Regions from separate parts of the Modestobacter versicolor genome, predicted to be linked through region 1. Evidence: riboswitches for the same ligand, from Rfam matches in the RefSeq annotation. Region 1 holds a riboswitch; the other holds the start of a gene.
What was found. Region 1 has a riboswitch for cyclic di-AMP ahead of FHX36_RS22515 (C40 family peptidase). Riboswitches for the same ligand answer to the same signal wherever they lie in the genome.
Positions count from the first base shown of each region.

Region 2: it holds a riboswitch for cyclic di-AMP, as region 1 does, so the genes downstream of both, FHX36_RS03310 (lytic transglycosylase domain-containing protein) here and FHX36_RS22515 (C40 family peptidase) in region 1, are expected to answer to the same signal.

Region 1 covers NZ_JACIBU010000001.1:124,440-132,068, reverse strand. Annotated here, with positions in the region: gene FHX36_RS00615 (GNAT family N-acetyltransferase) at 1-72, shown strand, start outside; gene FHX36_RS00610 (HNH endonuclease signature motif containing protein) at 26-1,321, opposite strand; gene FHX36_RS00605 (helix-turn-helix domain-containing protein) at 1,449-2,033, opposite strand; gene FHX36_RS00600 (class I SAM-dependent methyltransferase) at 2,151-2,786, shown strand; gene FHX36_RS00595 (MFS transporter) at 2,854-4,410, shown strand; gene FHX36_RS00590 (epoxide hydrolase family protein) at 4,419-5,489, shown strand; cyclic di-AMP (ydaO/yuaA leader) riboswitch at 5,776-5,944, shown strand; gene FHX36_RS22515 (C40 family peptidase) at 5,957-6,469, shown strand; gene FHX36_RS00580 (DUF5925 domain-containing protein) at 6,589-7,629, shown strand, end outside.
Region 2 covers NZ_JACIBU010000001.1:686,069-693,697, reverse strand. Annotated here, with positions in the region: gene FHX36_RS03330 (maleylpyruvate isomerase N-terminal domain-containing protein) at 1-228, shown strand, start outside; gene FHX36_RS03325 (serine hydrolase domain-containing protein) at 232-1,380, opposite strand; gene mftD (pre-mycofactocin synthase MftD) at 1,449-2,699, opposite strand; gene FHX36_RS03315 (YceI family protein) at 2,820-3,419, opposite strand; gene FHX36_RS03310 (lytic transglycosylase domain-containing protein) at 3,704-4,636, opposite strand; cyclic di-AMP (ydaO/yuaA leader) riboswitch at 4,653-4,802, opposite strand; gene FHX36_RS03305 (class I SAM-dependent methyltransferase) at 4,969-5,610, opposite strand; gene FHX36_RS03300 (universal stress protein) at 5,613-6,155, opposite strand; gene FHX36_RS03295 (DUF5709 domain-containing protein) at 6,319-6,732, opposite strand; gene FHX36_RS03290 (cupin domain-containing protein) at 6,879-7,268, shown strand; gene FHX36_RS03285 (Dyp-type peroxidase) at 7,294-7,629, shown strand, end outside.

The DNA.
Region 1 (7,629 bases):
TTCGTCGATGCCGGGTTCACCGAGGTCAGCCGACCGACACCACGGCGCGTGGTGATGCGCGTCGACTTCTGACCTCTGTCGTCGGTGGGTCTGGCAGCGGTGGGTCTAGCAGCGGTGGGCCGAGTAGTGGCTGGGCGAGCAGGATCTCGGTGCCGTCGGGTCGCCAGGTGCGCCACCGCCCGCCGGGATCCCGCTCGACCCGAAAGCCGTGGTGGACCTTGGTGTGGTGGCGCTCGCACAGCAGCGCCGAGTTGTGCAGCGACGTCTCTCCACCGTGCAGCCAGTGCACGAGGTGGTGCACGTCGCACCAGTGCGTGGGGGCGGTGCAGCCGGTGAACACGCAGTGCCCGTCGCGCTGCTCGACCGCCCGCCGGATGTGTGCGGGCACCACCCGGTGGGTGCGGCCGAAGTCGAGTGGGAGCCCGTCGGGGCCCATCACGATCCGGGACATGGTGCCGTCGCAGGCCAGCCAGCGGGCGCGGGCGGCGGAGATGCGTGCCCCGAAGCCGGTCGCGGCCGCACCGGGGCTGGCCGCTGAGTCAGCGAAGTCGTCCATGTCCAGGGTGACCACCACGTGCGGCTTCACCGTGCGCAGCGTGGGCAGGGTGCCGGCGGCCAGTTGGTTGTCGCAGAGCTGGACGAGGGCGTCGGCGTTCTGCTGCCCGCGGGTGCGGTCATCGCCCTTCGGGCGGGAGGCCTGCACGATCGACTCGATCGCGGCTTGCACCTTCTCGCCGCCCACGGCGTCCAGGTCGAAGCGGCCGGTGACCGAGCCGTCGGCGTGCTTGGCGATCGACAGCCGCCGTCCCTCGGTCGGGTCCGGTTCGGGTCCGTCGGGGTCGAGGGCGGCCGCGAAGGCCTGCACCGCGGTCTTCAGCACGTCGTGCGGTGCCTCGACCGCGACCGCGGTCCACGCCTGGTCGAACGGCGCCAGGTCGATGCCCTGCTCGACCGCCTGCGCCCGTTCGCGCTCGCCCACCGCGCCGGCGACCACGTCCACCTGTGCCGCGGTGACCGCACCCTCGGCGAACCCAGCAGCCAACGCCGGGAAGTGCTCCAGCGCCCGCCCCGACCGGATTACCCGCGACGCCTCCGCCGGCGCCAGCCGCCGGTGCCCGATCAGCCACGAGCGCATCGACTTCAGCCCGTCGTGCTCGGCCGCCTGCGTCGTCTCCGCGTGGCGCACCGTCCGGGTCAACTCAGCGGTGGCCTGGTTGACCACAGCGACCAGCAACGCCACCCGCTCCAGCACCTCACCGTCGGCGAGGCCGTGCAGGTCGTCGCCGGCCAGCGCGTCCAGCACCGACCGCAGCTCGCTCACGACACCTCCCGACCGACTCGAACACGCGTACGAAGTCTAGCCGAACAGGAGCGCCGCGACCACCCGTATCCGCAGGTCAGACGCTTGTCCACAGATCACATGCAGCTCTTGACGGCCCCATCGATCGTCAGGACCGCGGAGCGGCGCGCACGTGCGCCCGCTCCCCCTGCTTACCGATCAGGCTGAGGAACTCGACCGGGCCGGCGCTGGTCGCACCGAACCAGTGCGGGGTGCGGGTGTCGAACTCCGCCGCCTCTCCGGGCTGGAGGCGCAGGTCGTGCTCGCCGAGAACCAGCCGCAACGTGCCGTTGAGCACGTAGGCCCAGTCGTACCCCTCGTGGGTGCGCAGCTCCGGCACCGCGTCGTCGGACCCGGTCGGCAGGACGAACTTGTAGGCCTGGATGCCCCCGGGCCGACGGGTCAGCGGCAGCACGACCATGCCGTCCCGGGAGGTGATCGGCTTGAGGTGGATGCGCGGGTCGCCGGTTGCCGGGGCGTCGACCAGCTCGTCGAGGGTGACGCCGTGGGCCCGGGCCAGCGGGAGCAGCTGCTCCAGCGAAGGACGCCGCAGCCCTGCCTCGAGGCGGGAGAGCGTGCTGATGGAGATGCCCGTCTCCGAGGAGAGGTCGACGAGGGTGATGCCACGGCGCTGCCGCAGCTGCTTGAGCCGCGGGCCCACCGCGTCGAGCGTTCGGTCCACCGCATCGCCCATGGGCTGATTTTCCATTCAGCAAAGACGTTTGCACAAGAGGGCGTCCACCCGGCACCGTCGAGCCACCTGAGGACGTCGACCGACCGGTCGCGGACCAGAGATGAGGGAGGCCGACCCGTGACGCACGCGTTCGACGAGGAGTACTGGGAGCAGCACTGGCAGCAGGGCCGGATGGGCGACGCCCCGCCCAACCCGTACCTGGCCCGCGAGCTGGGCGACCTACCACCCGGCACGGCGCTGGACGCCGGCTGCGGCGCAGGAGCCGAGGCCATCTGGCTGGCCGAGCACGGCTGGCAGGTCACCGCGGCCGACATCTCGGCCGAGGCGCTGGTCCGCGCCGCGGGTCGCGCGGCCACCAGCGGAGCCGCCGAGCGCGTGCAGTGGGTGCAGGCCGACCTCGCCATCTGGGAGCCGAGCGCGCCGTTCGACCTGGTGACCACCTCCTACGCCCACCCCGCGATGCCGCAGCTCGAGTTCTACGACCGCCTCGCCGGCTGGGTCGCCCCCGGCGGCACGCTGCTGGTCGTCGGCCACCTGCACACCAGCGGCCACGGGCACGGGCACGACAGCGGGCACGGGCACGACAGCGACGACCACCCGCCGGCCGAGGCGACCGCCACCGCGGCGGCCGTCACCGCACGCCTCGACGGCACCCAGTGGGACCTCGTCACCGCCGACGAGCAGCAGCGCACGGTCCCCGGCCGCGAGCTACCGCTGCACGACGTCGTCGTCCGCGCCGTCCGGCGCCGCTGACCCACCGCACCACCGGCGCCGGCGCACCGCTCCGGCGCCTCGCACCGCTGCCCTCGGAGGAGACCGCATGAGGACGAACCTGCCCGCCCAGGCCGACGGACCGATCGTCACCGACCCCCGTCGACGCCGGGCCGTGCTCGTCGCGGCATGCGTCGCGCTGATGGCCGTCATCGCCTCGGTTTCGGGGCTGAACGTCGCCCAGGCCGAGCTGGCCGTCGAGTTCGACGCCACGCAGAGCACCGTGCTCTGGGTCATCAACACCTACACGCTCACCCTGGCCGCGCTGCTGCTGCCGCTCGGCGCGGTCGGCGACCGCTGGGGCCGCCGGCCGGTGCTCCTGGCGGGCCTGGCGGTGTTCGGGCTGGCGAGCGTGGCCGCCGGGCTGGCGCCGACGACGGAGGTGATGCTGGCCGCGCGGTTCCTCAGCGGCGTGGGCGCGGCGATGATCATGCCGGTCACCCTCGCCGTCATCACCTCGTCGTTCCCCGACGAGGAGCGCTCGACGGCGATCGGCGCGTGGACGGCGGTCGCCGGTGGTGGCGGGATCCTGGGGATGTACCTGTCGGCCGTGCTGGTCGACGTGGCGAGCTGGCGGTGGCTGTTCGTGCTGCCGGTCGCCCTGGTGCTCGCCGCTGCGGGCCTGGCCGTGCGGTCGGTGCCGGACTCGAGGGAGACGTCGCTGCACCGGTTCGACGTCGTCGGCTCGCTCAGCTCGGTGGTCGCCGTCCTGGCGCTCATCGTCGTCCTGCACGAGGGGCCGGTGCGGGGCTGGACGGCGCCCGAGACGCTGACCGTCCTGCTCGTCGGTGTCATCGCCGCGGTGGGCTTCGTCCGCTGGGAACTGCGCCAGCCCGCTCCCCTGCTCGACGTCCGGTTGTTCCGGGAGCGCGGTCTGGCCAGCGGCTCCCTCTCGCTGCTCACCGTCTTCGGCGTGCAGGCCGGGGTCTTCGTGGTGCTGTTCCCGTTCTTCCAGGCGGTGCTCGGCTGGTCGGCGCTGCGCTCGACGCTGGCGTTGATGCCGATGGCGCTGCTGATGATGGCCGCCTCCGGCCTCGCCCCGCGGCTCGCCGCACGCATCGGCAGCCGGCTGACCATGGCCGCCGGGATCCTGCTGGGCGAGGGCGGGCTGGCACTGATGGCCACGTTCGTCTCCGTCGAGGGCGGCTACCGCTCGGTGCTGGCGGGTCTGCTGGCCATGGGGCTCGGCATGGGCCTGTCGATGACCCCGTCCACCGAGGCGATCACCAGCGCGCTGCCGCGCGAGCGCCAGGGCGTCGCCTCGGCGCTCAACGACGTCACCCGCGAGCTCGGCACCGCGCTCGGCGTCGCGCTGCTCGGCGCGGTGTTGTCCGCCGGCTACCGCAGCTCCGTGGAGTCCCGGCTGGCCGACGCGGTCGACCTGCCGGACGGCGCCGCGGAGGCCGCCCGGGCCGGGGTGGCCAACGCGCTCGCAGTGGGCGGGGAGTCCGGGGCGGCGGTCCGGGCAGCCCAGGAGGCGTTCGTCGACGGCTGGCAGCAGGCGATGTGGGCCGGCGTCGCGGTGACGGGAGTGCTGCTCGTCGTCGTCCTCGCCCGCGGACCCGAGCGCTCGGTCGGGAGCGGCGACGACCGCGGCCCGGCATGATCGCCGCCATGGACGACGCTGCTCCCCCGCGCACCGACCAGGCAGTCCTCGACGACCTGCGGGCCCGCCTCCGGGCGTACCGCGCGGTCGAGGGCACCGGGGAGCACGGCTGGGACCGCGGCACCGAGCCCGGCTACCTGGCCGAGCTGCTCGCCTCCTGGGCCGGGGAGTACGACTGGCGGCCGCACGAGGAGCGGATCCGCGCGCTCCCGTGGCAGCTGGCCGGCGGGCTGCGGGTGGTGCACCAGCGCGCTGCCGACCCGGCCGCCCCCGCCGTCGTCCTGCTGCACGGCTGGCCCGACTCAGTGCTTCGGTACGAGCGGGTGCTGCCGCTGCTGACCGACGTCCACGTGGTCGTCCCGGCGCTGCCCGGCTACCCGTTCGCCGCCCCGCTGCCGGAGCGGGACCTCTCCTCGGCGGAGATGGCCCCGTACGTGGCCGCCGCGATGACCGAGCTCGGCTACGACCGCTACGTCGTCTCGGGCGGCGACATCGGCCGCTTCGTCGCGACGTCGCTGGCGCTCCACCGGCCCGACGACGTCGCCGCGCTGCACCTCACCGACGTGCCGCTGTTCGCCGCGTTCACCTCCGAGCCGGCGAGCGACGAGGAGCGCGACCTCCGCGAGCGGGTGACGCAGTGGCGCGCGGCGGAGGGCGGCTACATGCACGAGCACGCGACCAAGCCGCACACCCTCGCGGTCGCGCTCGGCGACTCCCCCGCCGGCCTCGCCGCCTGGATCGTGGAGAAGCTGCGCAGCTGGAGCGACTGCGGCGGGGACGTCGAGCAGGTCTTCACCCGCGACGAGCTGCTCACCTGGGTCACCGCGTACTGGGTCTCCGGGTCGATCGGGACGTCGTTCGCCCCCTACGCCAAGCAGAGCCCGCCGTTCGAGCGGATCGACGTGCCGACCGTGGTGCAGCAGTTCCCCGGCGAGCTCGTGCGGTCGCCGCGGTCGGTCGCCGAGCGGCTGTTCGACCTGCGCGGCTGGCGCGACGAGACCGCCGGCGGGCACTTCGCCGCCTGGGAGCGCCCCGAGGAGTTCGTGGCCGGCGTCCGCGAGGCCCTGGCCCTGGCCTGAGCCCGCACCCGACGGCGGCCTGTCGTCCTCCGGTGACGCAGCGTCCAGCCACGCGCAGGCACTGGCAGATGGGTCGAGCAGGGCTGCACAGCAGGGTCACCCGGAGTGAGCACGGGCCCGGCGGAACGGCTCGCAGGTCGCGTCCGGCGAGTCGCCCGGACGGCCTCGACGGCCGGGCGTGGCGCCGCCGTGGCGGTCACCGAGAGTGCGCCAGCAGCCCCTCGCGGCCGCGCTTACGTTCGTCGCGCCTGCCGGGGACGACGTCGCCGCCCCCCGTGGTGACACCCGTCGGGCACCGCCGAACCGGGCGCTGCCGAGCAAGGCAGCGCGTGCCCGGACCGGGGACCCATCGCAGTCCTGGGGTGAAGCGCGACCCGCACGCAGGTGCGGGCCGGCCGGGCGAGTTCCCCCGCCCGAACCCGTCAGCTAACTCGGTAGGCGGTTCCGGAGAACCAGGAGCACCGCTCATGCGCACGTCCGCACGCCCCCGCCCTGCCCGTTCCGGCCGCGGGGCGCTCATCGCCCTGCTCACCGGCGCCGGTCTGGTGCTGACCCCGATGACCGCCCAGGCCTCCGGTGGCCCCGCCGCCCCGGTCGCCGCCCCGGTGGCCTCCGTCGCCGCCCCCACCGCGGCGACCCAGGTCGCCGTCGACACCGCGCTGGCCCAGCAGGGCAAGCCCTACGTCTGGGCCGGGGCCGGCCCGGACTCCTTCGACTGCTCGGGCCTCACCCAGTTCGCCTACGCCGCCGCCGGCATCTCGCTGCCGCACTCGTCGCGGATGCAGTCGACGCTGGGCACGCCGGTCGCCCGCGCCGACCTGCAGCCCGGTGACCTGGTGTTCTTCTACAGCCCGGTCAGCCACGTCGGCATCTACATCGGCAACGGGCAGATGGTGCACGCACCGACCAGCGGCTCCGTCGTCAGCGTGGTCGACGTCGACCTGATGGGCGGCTTCAACTCCGCCCGCCGCCTGGCCTGACCGCGCACCCGTCCCGGGGGCTGCGTGCTGCGGCCCCCGGGACCGGGAAACGGGTCGAGACCGTCCGACCTGCCCCGTACCGTCCGGCAGGCTCGTTGCCGCTCGAACAGGAGACCCGCGTGACCCCCGCCCCGGACGGCGTCGTCCCCAGCCTCTCGCTGAACGACGTCGAGGACATCAGCGACGCCGTGCTGCTCCAGGCGCAGTGGAACGGCGCCATGCCGTACCACCGGGCGGCCGAGGTCCCCGGGGCCATCGAGGACCTGGGCTCGCTGCTGCCCGCCGGTGCGCGCGTCCGGCTGGACCAGCGCGCCGAGAAGTGGCGCGCGGTCCTCGCCGACGTCGGCGGCGGCATCGTGCACATCTCGGTGCGCTGGGGCATCAGCAACGTCTCCGTCGTCGGCCCGGACCTCGCCGAGGTCGAGGCGACCCTCGTGCAGGTCGTGGGCGCCGCCCGGGCCGCGGTCGCCGTCCCCGACGGGTCGGTGCGGATGCGCTTCTGGTCCGGTTCCGGCGACCACCCGGTCGAGTCCAGCCGCACGGTCGCGGCACCGGGCTGGGCGGCGGTGCAGGCGAACTACACCGGCGAGACGGCGGCGGGGCTCGCGCCGCTGATGCGGCTGTCGGACGTGCGCGGCCGCAGTGGGCGGCTGGTGCTGTGGCACGGCGCGCCGGGCACCGGCAAGACCACCGCGGTGCGGGCGCTGAGCCGGCAGTGGTCGGACTGGTGCGAGACGCACTACGTCACCGACCCCGAGCAGCTCTTCGCCAACCCGCAGTACCTGCTGGAGGTGGCCGGCGGCGACGAGGACGAGGCGCCGGCGCGCACCCGGCCGTGGCGGCTGGTGGTCGCCGAGGACTGCGACGAGTACCTGCGCACCGACGCCAAGGCGCGGGCGGGCGCCTCGCTCGGCCGCCTGCTCAACCTCTGCGACGGCATCCTCGGCCACGGCCTGCAGGTGCTCGTGCTGCTCACCACGAACGAGGACGTCGGCAGCCTGCACCCGGCGATCACCCGGCCCGGGCGCTGCCTCAGCGCGGTGGAGTTCTCCCCGCTCTCCCAGGCGGAGGCCCAGGTCTGGCTCGGGCCGGACAGCCCCGCACCGGCCGGCCGGCTGACCCTCGCGGAGCTGTACGCGCTGCGCGAGGAGCGCAGCCTG
Region 2 (7,629 bases), 560 kb from region 1:
GCCGTCGAGGCGGCCGCCGACCTGCTGCTGGACGCCGCCTCGGGCCGGGTCAACCCGGTCGTCGCGCTGGCCCGGCGCCGGCTGCGGGTGCACCAGCTGGCCGGGCTGCTGCAGCTGGCGCCGATCGTCCAGTCGGCGCCGGGCATCCCCGGTGGCCCTGTCCTCCAGCTGGCCGCCCGGACCCTGGACAGCACCGGCGGGCTGCTCGGCCGGATGCGCCGCGGCTGAGCCTCAGAGGCAGCGGTGCACGGCCTGCCAGAAGTCCCCGAGGAACGACTCGGCCGGTGAGGTGCCGCGCGCGGTCAGCAGCACCGCCACGAGGTCGCGGTCCGGGTCGGCGTACGCGGTCGTGCCGGTACCGCCGTCCCAGCCCCACCGGCCCGGCTGCGCCCACGGCTCCGCCGCCTCGACCTGCACCCCGACCTGCAGGCCCCAGGAGCGGCCGGCGCCCAGGAAGGTCGCCGCCTCCGCCCGCTGCGCCCCGGTCAGCGCATCGCTGGTCAGCGCCGCCACCGAGCCCGGGCCGAGCACCGGTGCACCGCCGTCGGCCAGCGCGGCGAAGAACGCCAGCACGTCGGGCGCGCTGGACACCAACCCGGCCGCCAGCCCCTCGAACACCGGTGGCCGGGAGGACCGCCCGTCGGCGGGGTCGATGAGCTCGAACCCGGCGCCGTCCGGCAGGTACGCCGGGCCGAGCCGGGCCGGGTCGGTCGCCCAGAAGCCGGTGTCGGCGAGACCCAGCGGACCGGTGACCCGGGCGTGCAGCAGCTCGTGCAGCGGCTGACCGGCGACCCGGGCCAGCAGCACCGAGAGCACCTCGGTGCTCAGGTGGTAGAGCCAGCTCGCCCCGGGCTGGGCGGCCAGCGGCAGCTCGCCGAGCCGGGCCAGGTACTCCTCCGGCACCAGCTCCGGCGGCAGCGGCCCCGGCCCGAGGCCGGCCGCGTGCACCGCCTGGTCCAGCGGCGAGTCGTCCCACAGACCGCCGAACCCGGGGGTGCTGGTGAGCAGGTGCCGCACGGTGATCGGGCGTTCGGCGGGCACCGTGTCGTCGAGCCGGCCGGCCCGGTCGACCAGCACCCGGGGCTCGGCCAGCTCGGGCAGCCACCGGCTGACCGGGTCGTCGAGGCCCAGCAGCCCGTCCTCGACCACCGACAGCGCCAGCACGCCGGCGAACGGCTTGGACAGCGACGCCAGCCGGAACAGCGAGTCCGGGCGCACCGGGGTGGTGCCGCCCAGCTCGAGGCAGCCGCCGGCGTGCACCTCGGTGACCCCGCGGTACCGGACGGCGGCGGCGAACCCGGGCAGCCGGCCGCGGGCCACCTGCGCCTGCAGCCCGGACCAGACGGTCACGAACCGGGAGAGGTGCGACGGGTGCGCCATGGCCGGGCCTCCTGCTGCGACGGGGTCAGCAGTGCAGACCCCGCCGCGGCGGAGAACTCATCGGCGGCTCAGCCGGCGGTGGTCTTCCGCGGCTGCGCGGGCGCCGCCGTGGCGGCCTGCTCGACCGCCTGCTGGGCGATCTCGGCGCCGAGCCGGCGCTCGAACCCGGCCGGGATCACGAGGTCGTCGGGGGTGAACTGGTCGACCGACTCGTGGCCCAGCCCGATGAGCGCCGAGCCCAGGCCGTCGCGCATCAGGTCCAGCACGTTCTCCACGCCGGCCTGGCCGTTGGCCGCGAGGCCCCACAGGTAGGCCCGGCCGATCATCACGGCCTTCGCGCCCAGCGCGAGGGCCTTCGCGACGTCGCCGCCGCGGCGGATCCCGCCGTCGAGCAGCACCTCGACCTGGTCGCCGACGGCTGCCGCGACCGCGGGGAGCGCCCGGATCGCCGCCGGGGTGCCGTCGAGGTTGTTGCCGCCGTGGTTGGACACCGAGATCGCGCTGACCCCGGCGTCCACGGCGCGCCTGGCGTCGTCCACGCGCATGACGCCCTTGAGCATGAAGGGCTTGTCGCCCCAGAGCTCGCGGAGCCAGGCGACGTCGGCCCAGGTGGGCATCGGCGACTGCATCCACTGCCCGTAGGCCTCGAAGAAGGTGGGCGCCGGCGCACCCGGGGTGGCCACCATGTTGGGCACCGTGAGGTCGGGGAGCTTCTTCGTCTTCGCGAACTCCCACAGCCAGCTCGGCTTCAGCGCCACCTGCGGGGCGTACCGGCGGACCGCCTCGAGATTGATCCGCTCCGGGATGAACGGGCTGCCCCAGTCGCGGCCGTAGGAGAACGACCAGTCCAGCGTGGCGATGAGCCCCGCTGCACCGGCGTTGCGGGCCCGCTCGACCTTGGCGGCCATCACGTCCCGGTCGCCGACCCAGTACAGCTGGAAGAAGGTCTTCGGGTTCGCCGCGATGACCTCCTCCATCGGCTTGCTCGCCATGGAGGACAACCCGATCGCGGTGCCGCGGGCGGCCGCGGCCCGGGCGACGGCGACCTCGCCGTCGGGGTGCACGGCCTGCACACCGGTGGGGCTGATCAGCACCGGCAGCGAGATGTCCTGCCCCATGACGCGGGTGGCCATCCGCTTGTCGTTGCTGAGCCCGGCGGTGTGCGGGGCGAAGCCGAGCTCGGCGAAGGCCGCGATGTTGTCATCGACGGTCAGGCCCCGCTCCGACCCCGCCACCAGTGCGCCGTAGACGCCCTTCGGGAGCCGCTTCTTCGCCCGGCGCTGCGCCTCGGCCACCGACTCGAACCACGCGTTCGCCACCTGCGGACCTCCTGATGCTCGGTCTCCCCGCCGGACGCCGTCGTCCGGCTGGAGTGCGCACCGCCGCCGGGCGGCGTGGCACTGAGTGCCACCCTAGCGGTGACCTGGCCCACGTGGGGCTCAGGAGGCCTTGATGGCCGAGACGTCGAACTCCACCTGGATCCGGTCGCTGACGAGCACGCCGCCGGTGTCCAGCACGGTGTTCCAGGTGAGCTCCCAGTCGCTGCGCTTGATCGCCAGCGCGCCCTCGAAGCCCACCCGGGTGTTGCCGAACGGGTCCAGGGCCGAGCCGGTGAGCGTGAAGTCGATGCTCACCGAGCGGGTGACGTCCTTGATCGTGAGGTCGCCGGTCACCCGGTAGACGTCGTCGTCGACCTGCTCCACGCCGGTGGAGAGGAAGACCATCTCGGGGTACCGCTCGACGTCCAGGAAGTCCGGCGAGCGCAGGTGCGCGTCCCGGTCGGGGGTGCCGGTGTCGATGCTGGCGGTCGCGATCCGCAGCGTGACGCTGCTGGCGGCCGGCTTGGCGGTGTCCAGGTGCGCCGTGCCGGAGAACTCGGTGAAGGCGCCACGGACGGTGGTCACCATGGCGTGCCGGGCCCGGATGCCGATCCGGGTGTGCGCCACGTCGACGGTGTAGTCGCCGGTGACGTCGGCCAGCGCGCTGGTGGCGGCGTCGAAGTCCGTCGCAGCGCCCTCGGGTGCGCGGTGTCTGCCCACGGTTCAGCGCTCCTCGTCTGGGTGTTCCACCGGTCCATCGTGACCGATGCCCGTCCCGGGAGGGACGGGTGGTGCCCCGGTCGCTGCGGACGACGACGTCCGGAGCCCGGCCGGTGACGTCGAGGTGCAACGACCCCGGGGGCTCTTCGCAGTCCGGGACGTGACCGGATGCACCATGATCCGCCCTGCCTGGAGGAGGCCGCTCGGCCGGCCCGGCCCCGGACGCGCAGGAGGGGCCACCCGAGACCGGGTGACCCCTCCTGACCGCTGCGCCGATCGCGGCGTCAGTACCAGCCGGTGGACTTCGAGTGCGCCCACGCGCCGCACGGCGAGCCGTAGCGCGAGTCGATGTAGATCAGCCCGGCGTCGATCTGCCGGTAGGGGTCCGACGTCTTGGCGATGCCGGTGCCCTTCCAGGTCGAGTCCAGGAACTGCGGGATCCCGTAGGCGGTGCTGGTCGGGTTCTGCGCGTTGGGGTTCCAGCCGCTCTCCTTGCCCCACAGGCTCTCGAGGCAGGAGAACTCGCTCGCGTTGCCGCCGAGCTGGGCCAGCGCGTACTCCTGGTAGGAGCCGGACGCGGACGCGGAGCCCGACGAGGCTGCCGGGGCCGACTCCTCGGCCTCTTCGGCCTTCTCGGCCTCCGCCGCCTCGGCGGCGGCTGCGGCCTGCTCGGCGGCGGCCTTCGCAGCGGCCTCGGCGGCGGCCTGGGCCTCCGCGGCGGCCTGGGCCTCGGCGGCGGCCTTCGCCTCCGCGGCGGCCTTCGCCTCGAGGGCGGCCTGGTCGGCGGCGGCCTGGGACTGCGCGGCGGCGACCTGCTCGGCCTCCCGCTGGCTGCGGTTGGCGGCCAGCTCGCCCAGGCGGTCGCCGACCGAGCCGTCGGAGAGGGCGGTGGCGGTGTCCTGCGAGCTCAGCCCCAGCTGGCTGGCGACGCTGACCGGCTCGGGAGCGGCGGCGGCGTCGGGCTGGCCGGCGACCAGGACGTTGACCACGATCCCGCCGGCCGCGGCGGCGGCCAGGAAGAAGGCGGGACGGCGCAGCCCGATCGGCGGCCGGCGACGACCGGTGGCGCGGTGGCTGCCGACCGTCTCGGCGGCGGGGACGGCTGCGGCGTGGGTCTCGGCGGCGTCGATCTCGGCGGTCGCGTCGGCGACCTGCTCGAGGACCTCCGTGGGGAGGGACTGCTCGTTCGACGTGTGCGCGGTGGTGCGACGGGACATGAAGGGAGGGGCTCCGTGGGTCTTCCGCGGCCGCCTACCGAGTTAGCTGACGGATTCGGGCTGGAAGTCGCCCTACCCGGCCTGGACTCTGCCCAGGTCAGGATTCACCCCAGTGCTGCGGTGGGTCCCCGGCTCGCTGCGATGAGCGACTCGGCGGCATCCGGTACGGGCTCCTCGGATGAGGACCTGACGTCCGACCGGACTCCGCCAAGGTAGATGCCGTTACCCGGACGTGACAATCCCCGGCACCACATTTCGTGGTGATCTGCCACGCGCGGGCACCAGATGTGGGTTGTGAGCGTGCGCATGGGACGGCTGGGACAGGCCTCTGATCAGGGCAGTCGCCACACCGTCGTCCGTCGGGCCGGCCCGCCGTCGGCGTCGACGACGTCGTAGGCGATCTGCTCGACGAGCCCCTCCTTCGGCACGTAGGCACGCCCCGGGTCGCCGAGGAAGACCGCGGCGCCACCCAGCCAGGCGGCCCCGAGGAAGGGCAGCACCCGGCCGGTCATCTCCCGGTCATAGCAGACGTCGCCGGCCAGGACGACGTCGACGGCGGGCGGGTCGTCGTCGAGCAGGTCGCCCGCCACCTCGATGCCGGAGACCCCGTTGAGCTCGGCGTTGAGCGCGATCGCGGCGTGCGAGTACGGGTCCGGGTCGCTGGCCAGCACGCCGGTGGCCCCGGCCAGCAGCGCCGCCACGGCGACGAGGCCGCTGCCGGCGCCTAGGTCGAGCACCCGGCGGCCGGCCACGGTCGCGGGGTGGTCGAGCACGTAGCGGGCCAGCGCCTGACCACCGGGCCAGGCGGCGGCCCAGAACGGCGGGTCCTGGCCGGCGCCGCCGCCCTCGGTCTCCATCGCCTCCCACAGCCCGACGACGTCGTCGGCGACGTGCAGCTGCACCTCGGGGACGAGCGTCGGCCGGGCCGTGCGGGTGTGCGCGCGCAGGAACTCCGGGGAGACGGTGCCGGGCACCCTCAGTCCTTGCGGTCGCTGCGCACCACGGTGACCGGGCACGGCGCGTGGTGGGTGACCTGGTCGCTCACCGAGCCCAGCAGCAGGCCGGCGAAGCCGCCGCGGCCGCGCGCACCGACGACGAGCAGGTCGGCGCCCTGCGCGGCCTCGATGAGGGCCTTCACGGCCGGGGCGTGCACGACGTGGCAGGTGGCCGTGCGGGCCCGCTCGGCGCCCAGCACCGCGGCGACGTCGGCCTCGAGGTCGGCCTGCACCGCCTTCTCGTAGTCGGTGATCGGCGGGACGTAGCCCGGCTCCCAGGTGGGCGGCTGCGGCGCGGTGGCGATCCGCCAGGCCCGCACCACGTGCAGCGGCCAGTTCGCCCGCTCGGCCATCGCCGCGGCCCAGGTCAGCGCCTCCTGGGCGCAGCCGGAACCGTCGTGGCCCACGACGACGCCGCCCTCGGGCACCGCCCGCGTCGAGACCTCCGCCTCGGCACCGACCAGCTCGGCCGCCACCTCGTCGCGCTCCGCGGCCAGCGCCGCCTCCCGTGACTGCTCCGTCATCGCCGTCTCCCGTCCTCCGCCCGGCGACTGCCCGGGCACTGCTCCTCGGCCAGCGGAGACCGCTGACCGGGGACAGCCTCTCGCACCCCGCTCGCCGGCGGCAGGGCAGGCGTCCCGCTCTCCCCCGTCGGTGGCGTCCGGCCCCTGACGACGCCGGGCCCGGTCAGTCGCGGACGACGTGGACCGCGGCCTCCTCGGCCGAGGCGCCCGCGCCGTCGATGCCCTCGTCCTCGGCGTACAGCTCGGGCTCTCGGTCGACCACGCCGTCCTCACCCGAGTCGGCCAGCCGGCCGGCGCGGTCGTCGCCCACCTCGTCGTCCAGCAGCTCGCCGTCGGTGTCGGAGGAGTCGCCGAGCCCGTCGCCCTCGTCGGTCGCACCCTCGGGCAGCTCGCGGGCGAGCCGGCCGTCGAGGCTCTCGCCGGCCTCCTCCTCGCGCTCGGTCGTGCCCCAGTCGTTCGACGCCCAGGGGCGGTCGGCGGGCGAGTAGCCGGCCGTGTCGTCGTCGATGTCGCCCTCGAGGCTGTCCGAGACGGTGCTGAGGATCTGCGGGTCGGTGCCGTCGGTCTCGCTGCGCATGGGGGTCTCCTCCGTCGTCCTGGGCGGTGTGCCCTGGATCTTGCTCCTCGGCCGTCTCGGATCGCGCGGGAGCCCGGTCTGCTCTTGAATGATCATGAGCCGGCGGGTGCCGGCAGCACGACGACCATCGAGGAGGAACGGCAGCCATGGAGCACTTCACCATCGCCACCGTCGCCGAGGAGAGCGCCGACTTCCGTCGCGTGCTCTGGACCGGCGAGCACACCCAGCTGGTGATCATGACGATCCCGCCGGGTGGGGAGATCGGCGAGGAGGTGCACGAGGTCGACCAGATCCTCACCTTCGTCAGCGGCACCGGGAAGGCCAAGGTCGGCGGGCAGGAGAAGAACGTCGCCCAGGGTGACCTGGTCGTCGTCCCGGCCGGCAAGAAGCACAACTTCCTCAACACCGGGGTCAACCCGCTGGTCCTCTACACGGTCTACGGGCCGCCGGAGCACGCCGACAAGGCGGTGCACAAGACCAAGGAGGAGGCCGACGCCCTCGAGGAGGCAGGCAAGGACAAGCCGCCGACCGACTGAGGGTGCGCCTGAGAGGGTGTCGGGCGTGACGACCCAGCCCGGCATCTTCGCGCTCGGCACCCCCGAGCACTGCTACCTCGAGCTCGACCTGGAGCCCGGCAGCTCCGCGGAGGACCTGGTCCGCGGGGTCGCCGGGCTCACCGGCCCCCTCTCCTCCACCGGTGGGGTCAACCTCGTCGTGGGCTTCCGCCCCGAGCTGTGGGCCTCCGTCGCCCCCGACGACGCCCCCGCCGACGCAGCCGGCTTCACCGAGGACATCGTGGGCGCCGGTCGCTTCCGGATGCCGGCCACCCAGCACGACGCCTGGGTGTGGGTCGCCGGTGGCAACCGGACGGCGGTCTTCGACAACGCCCGCGCCGTG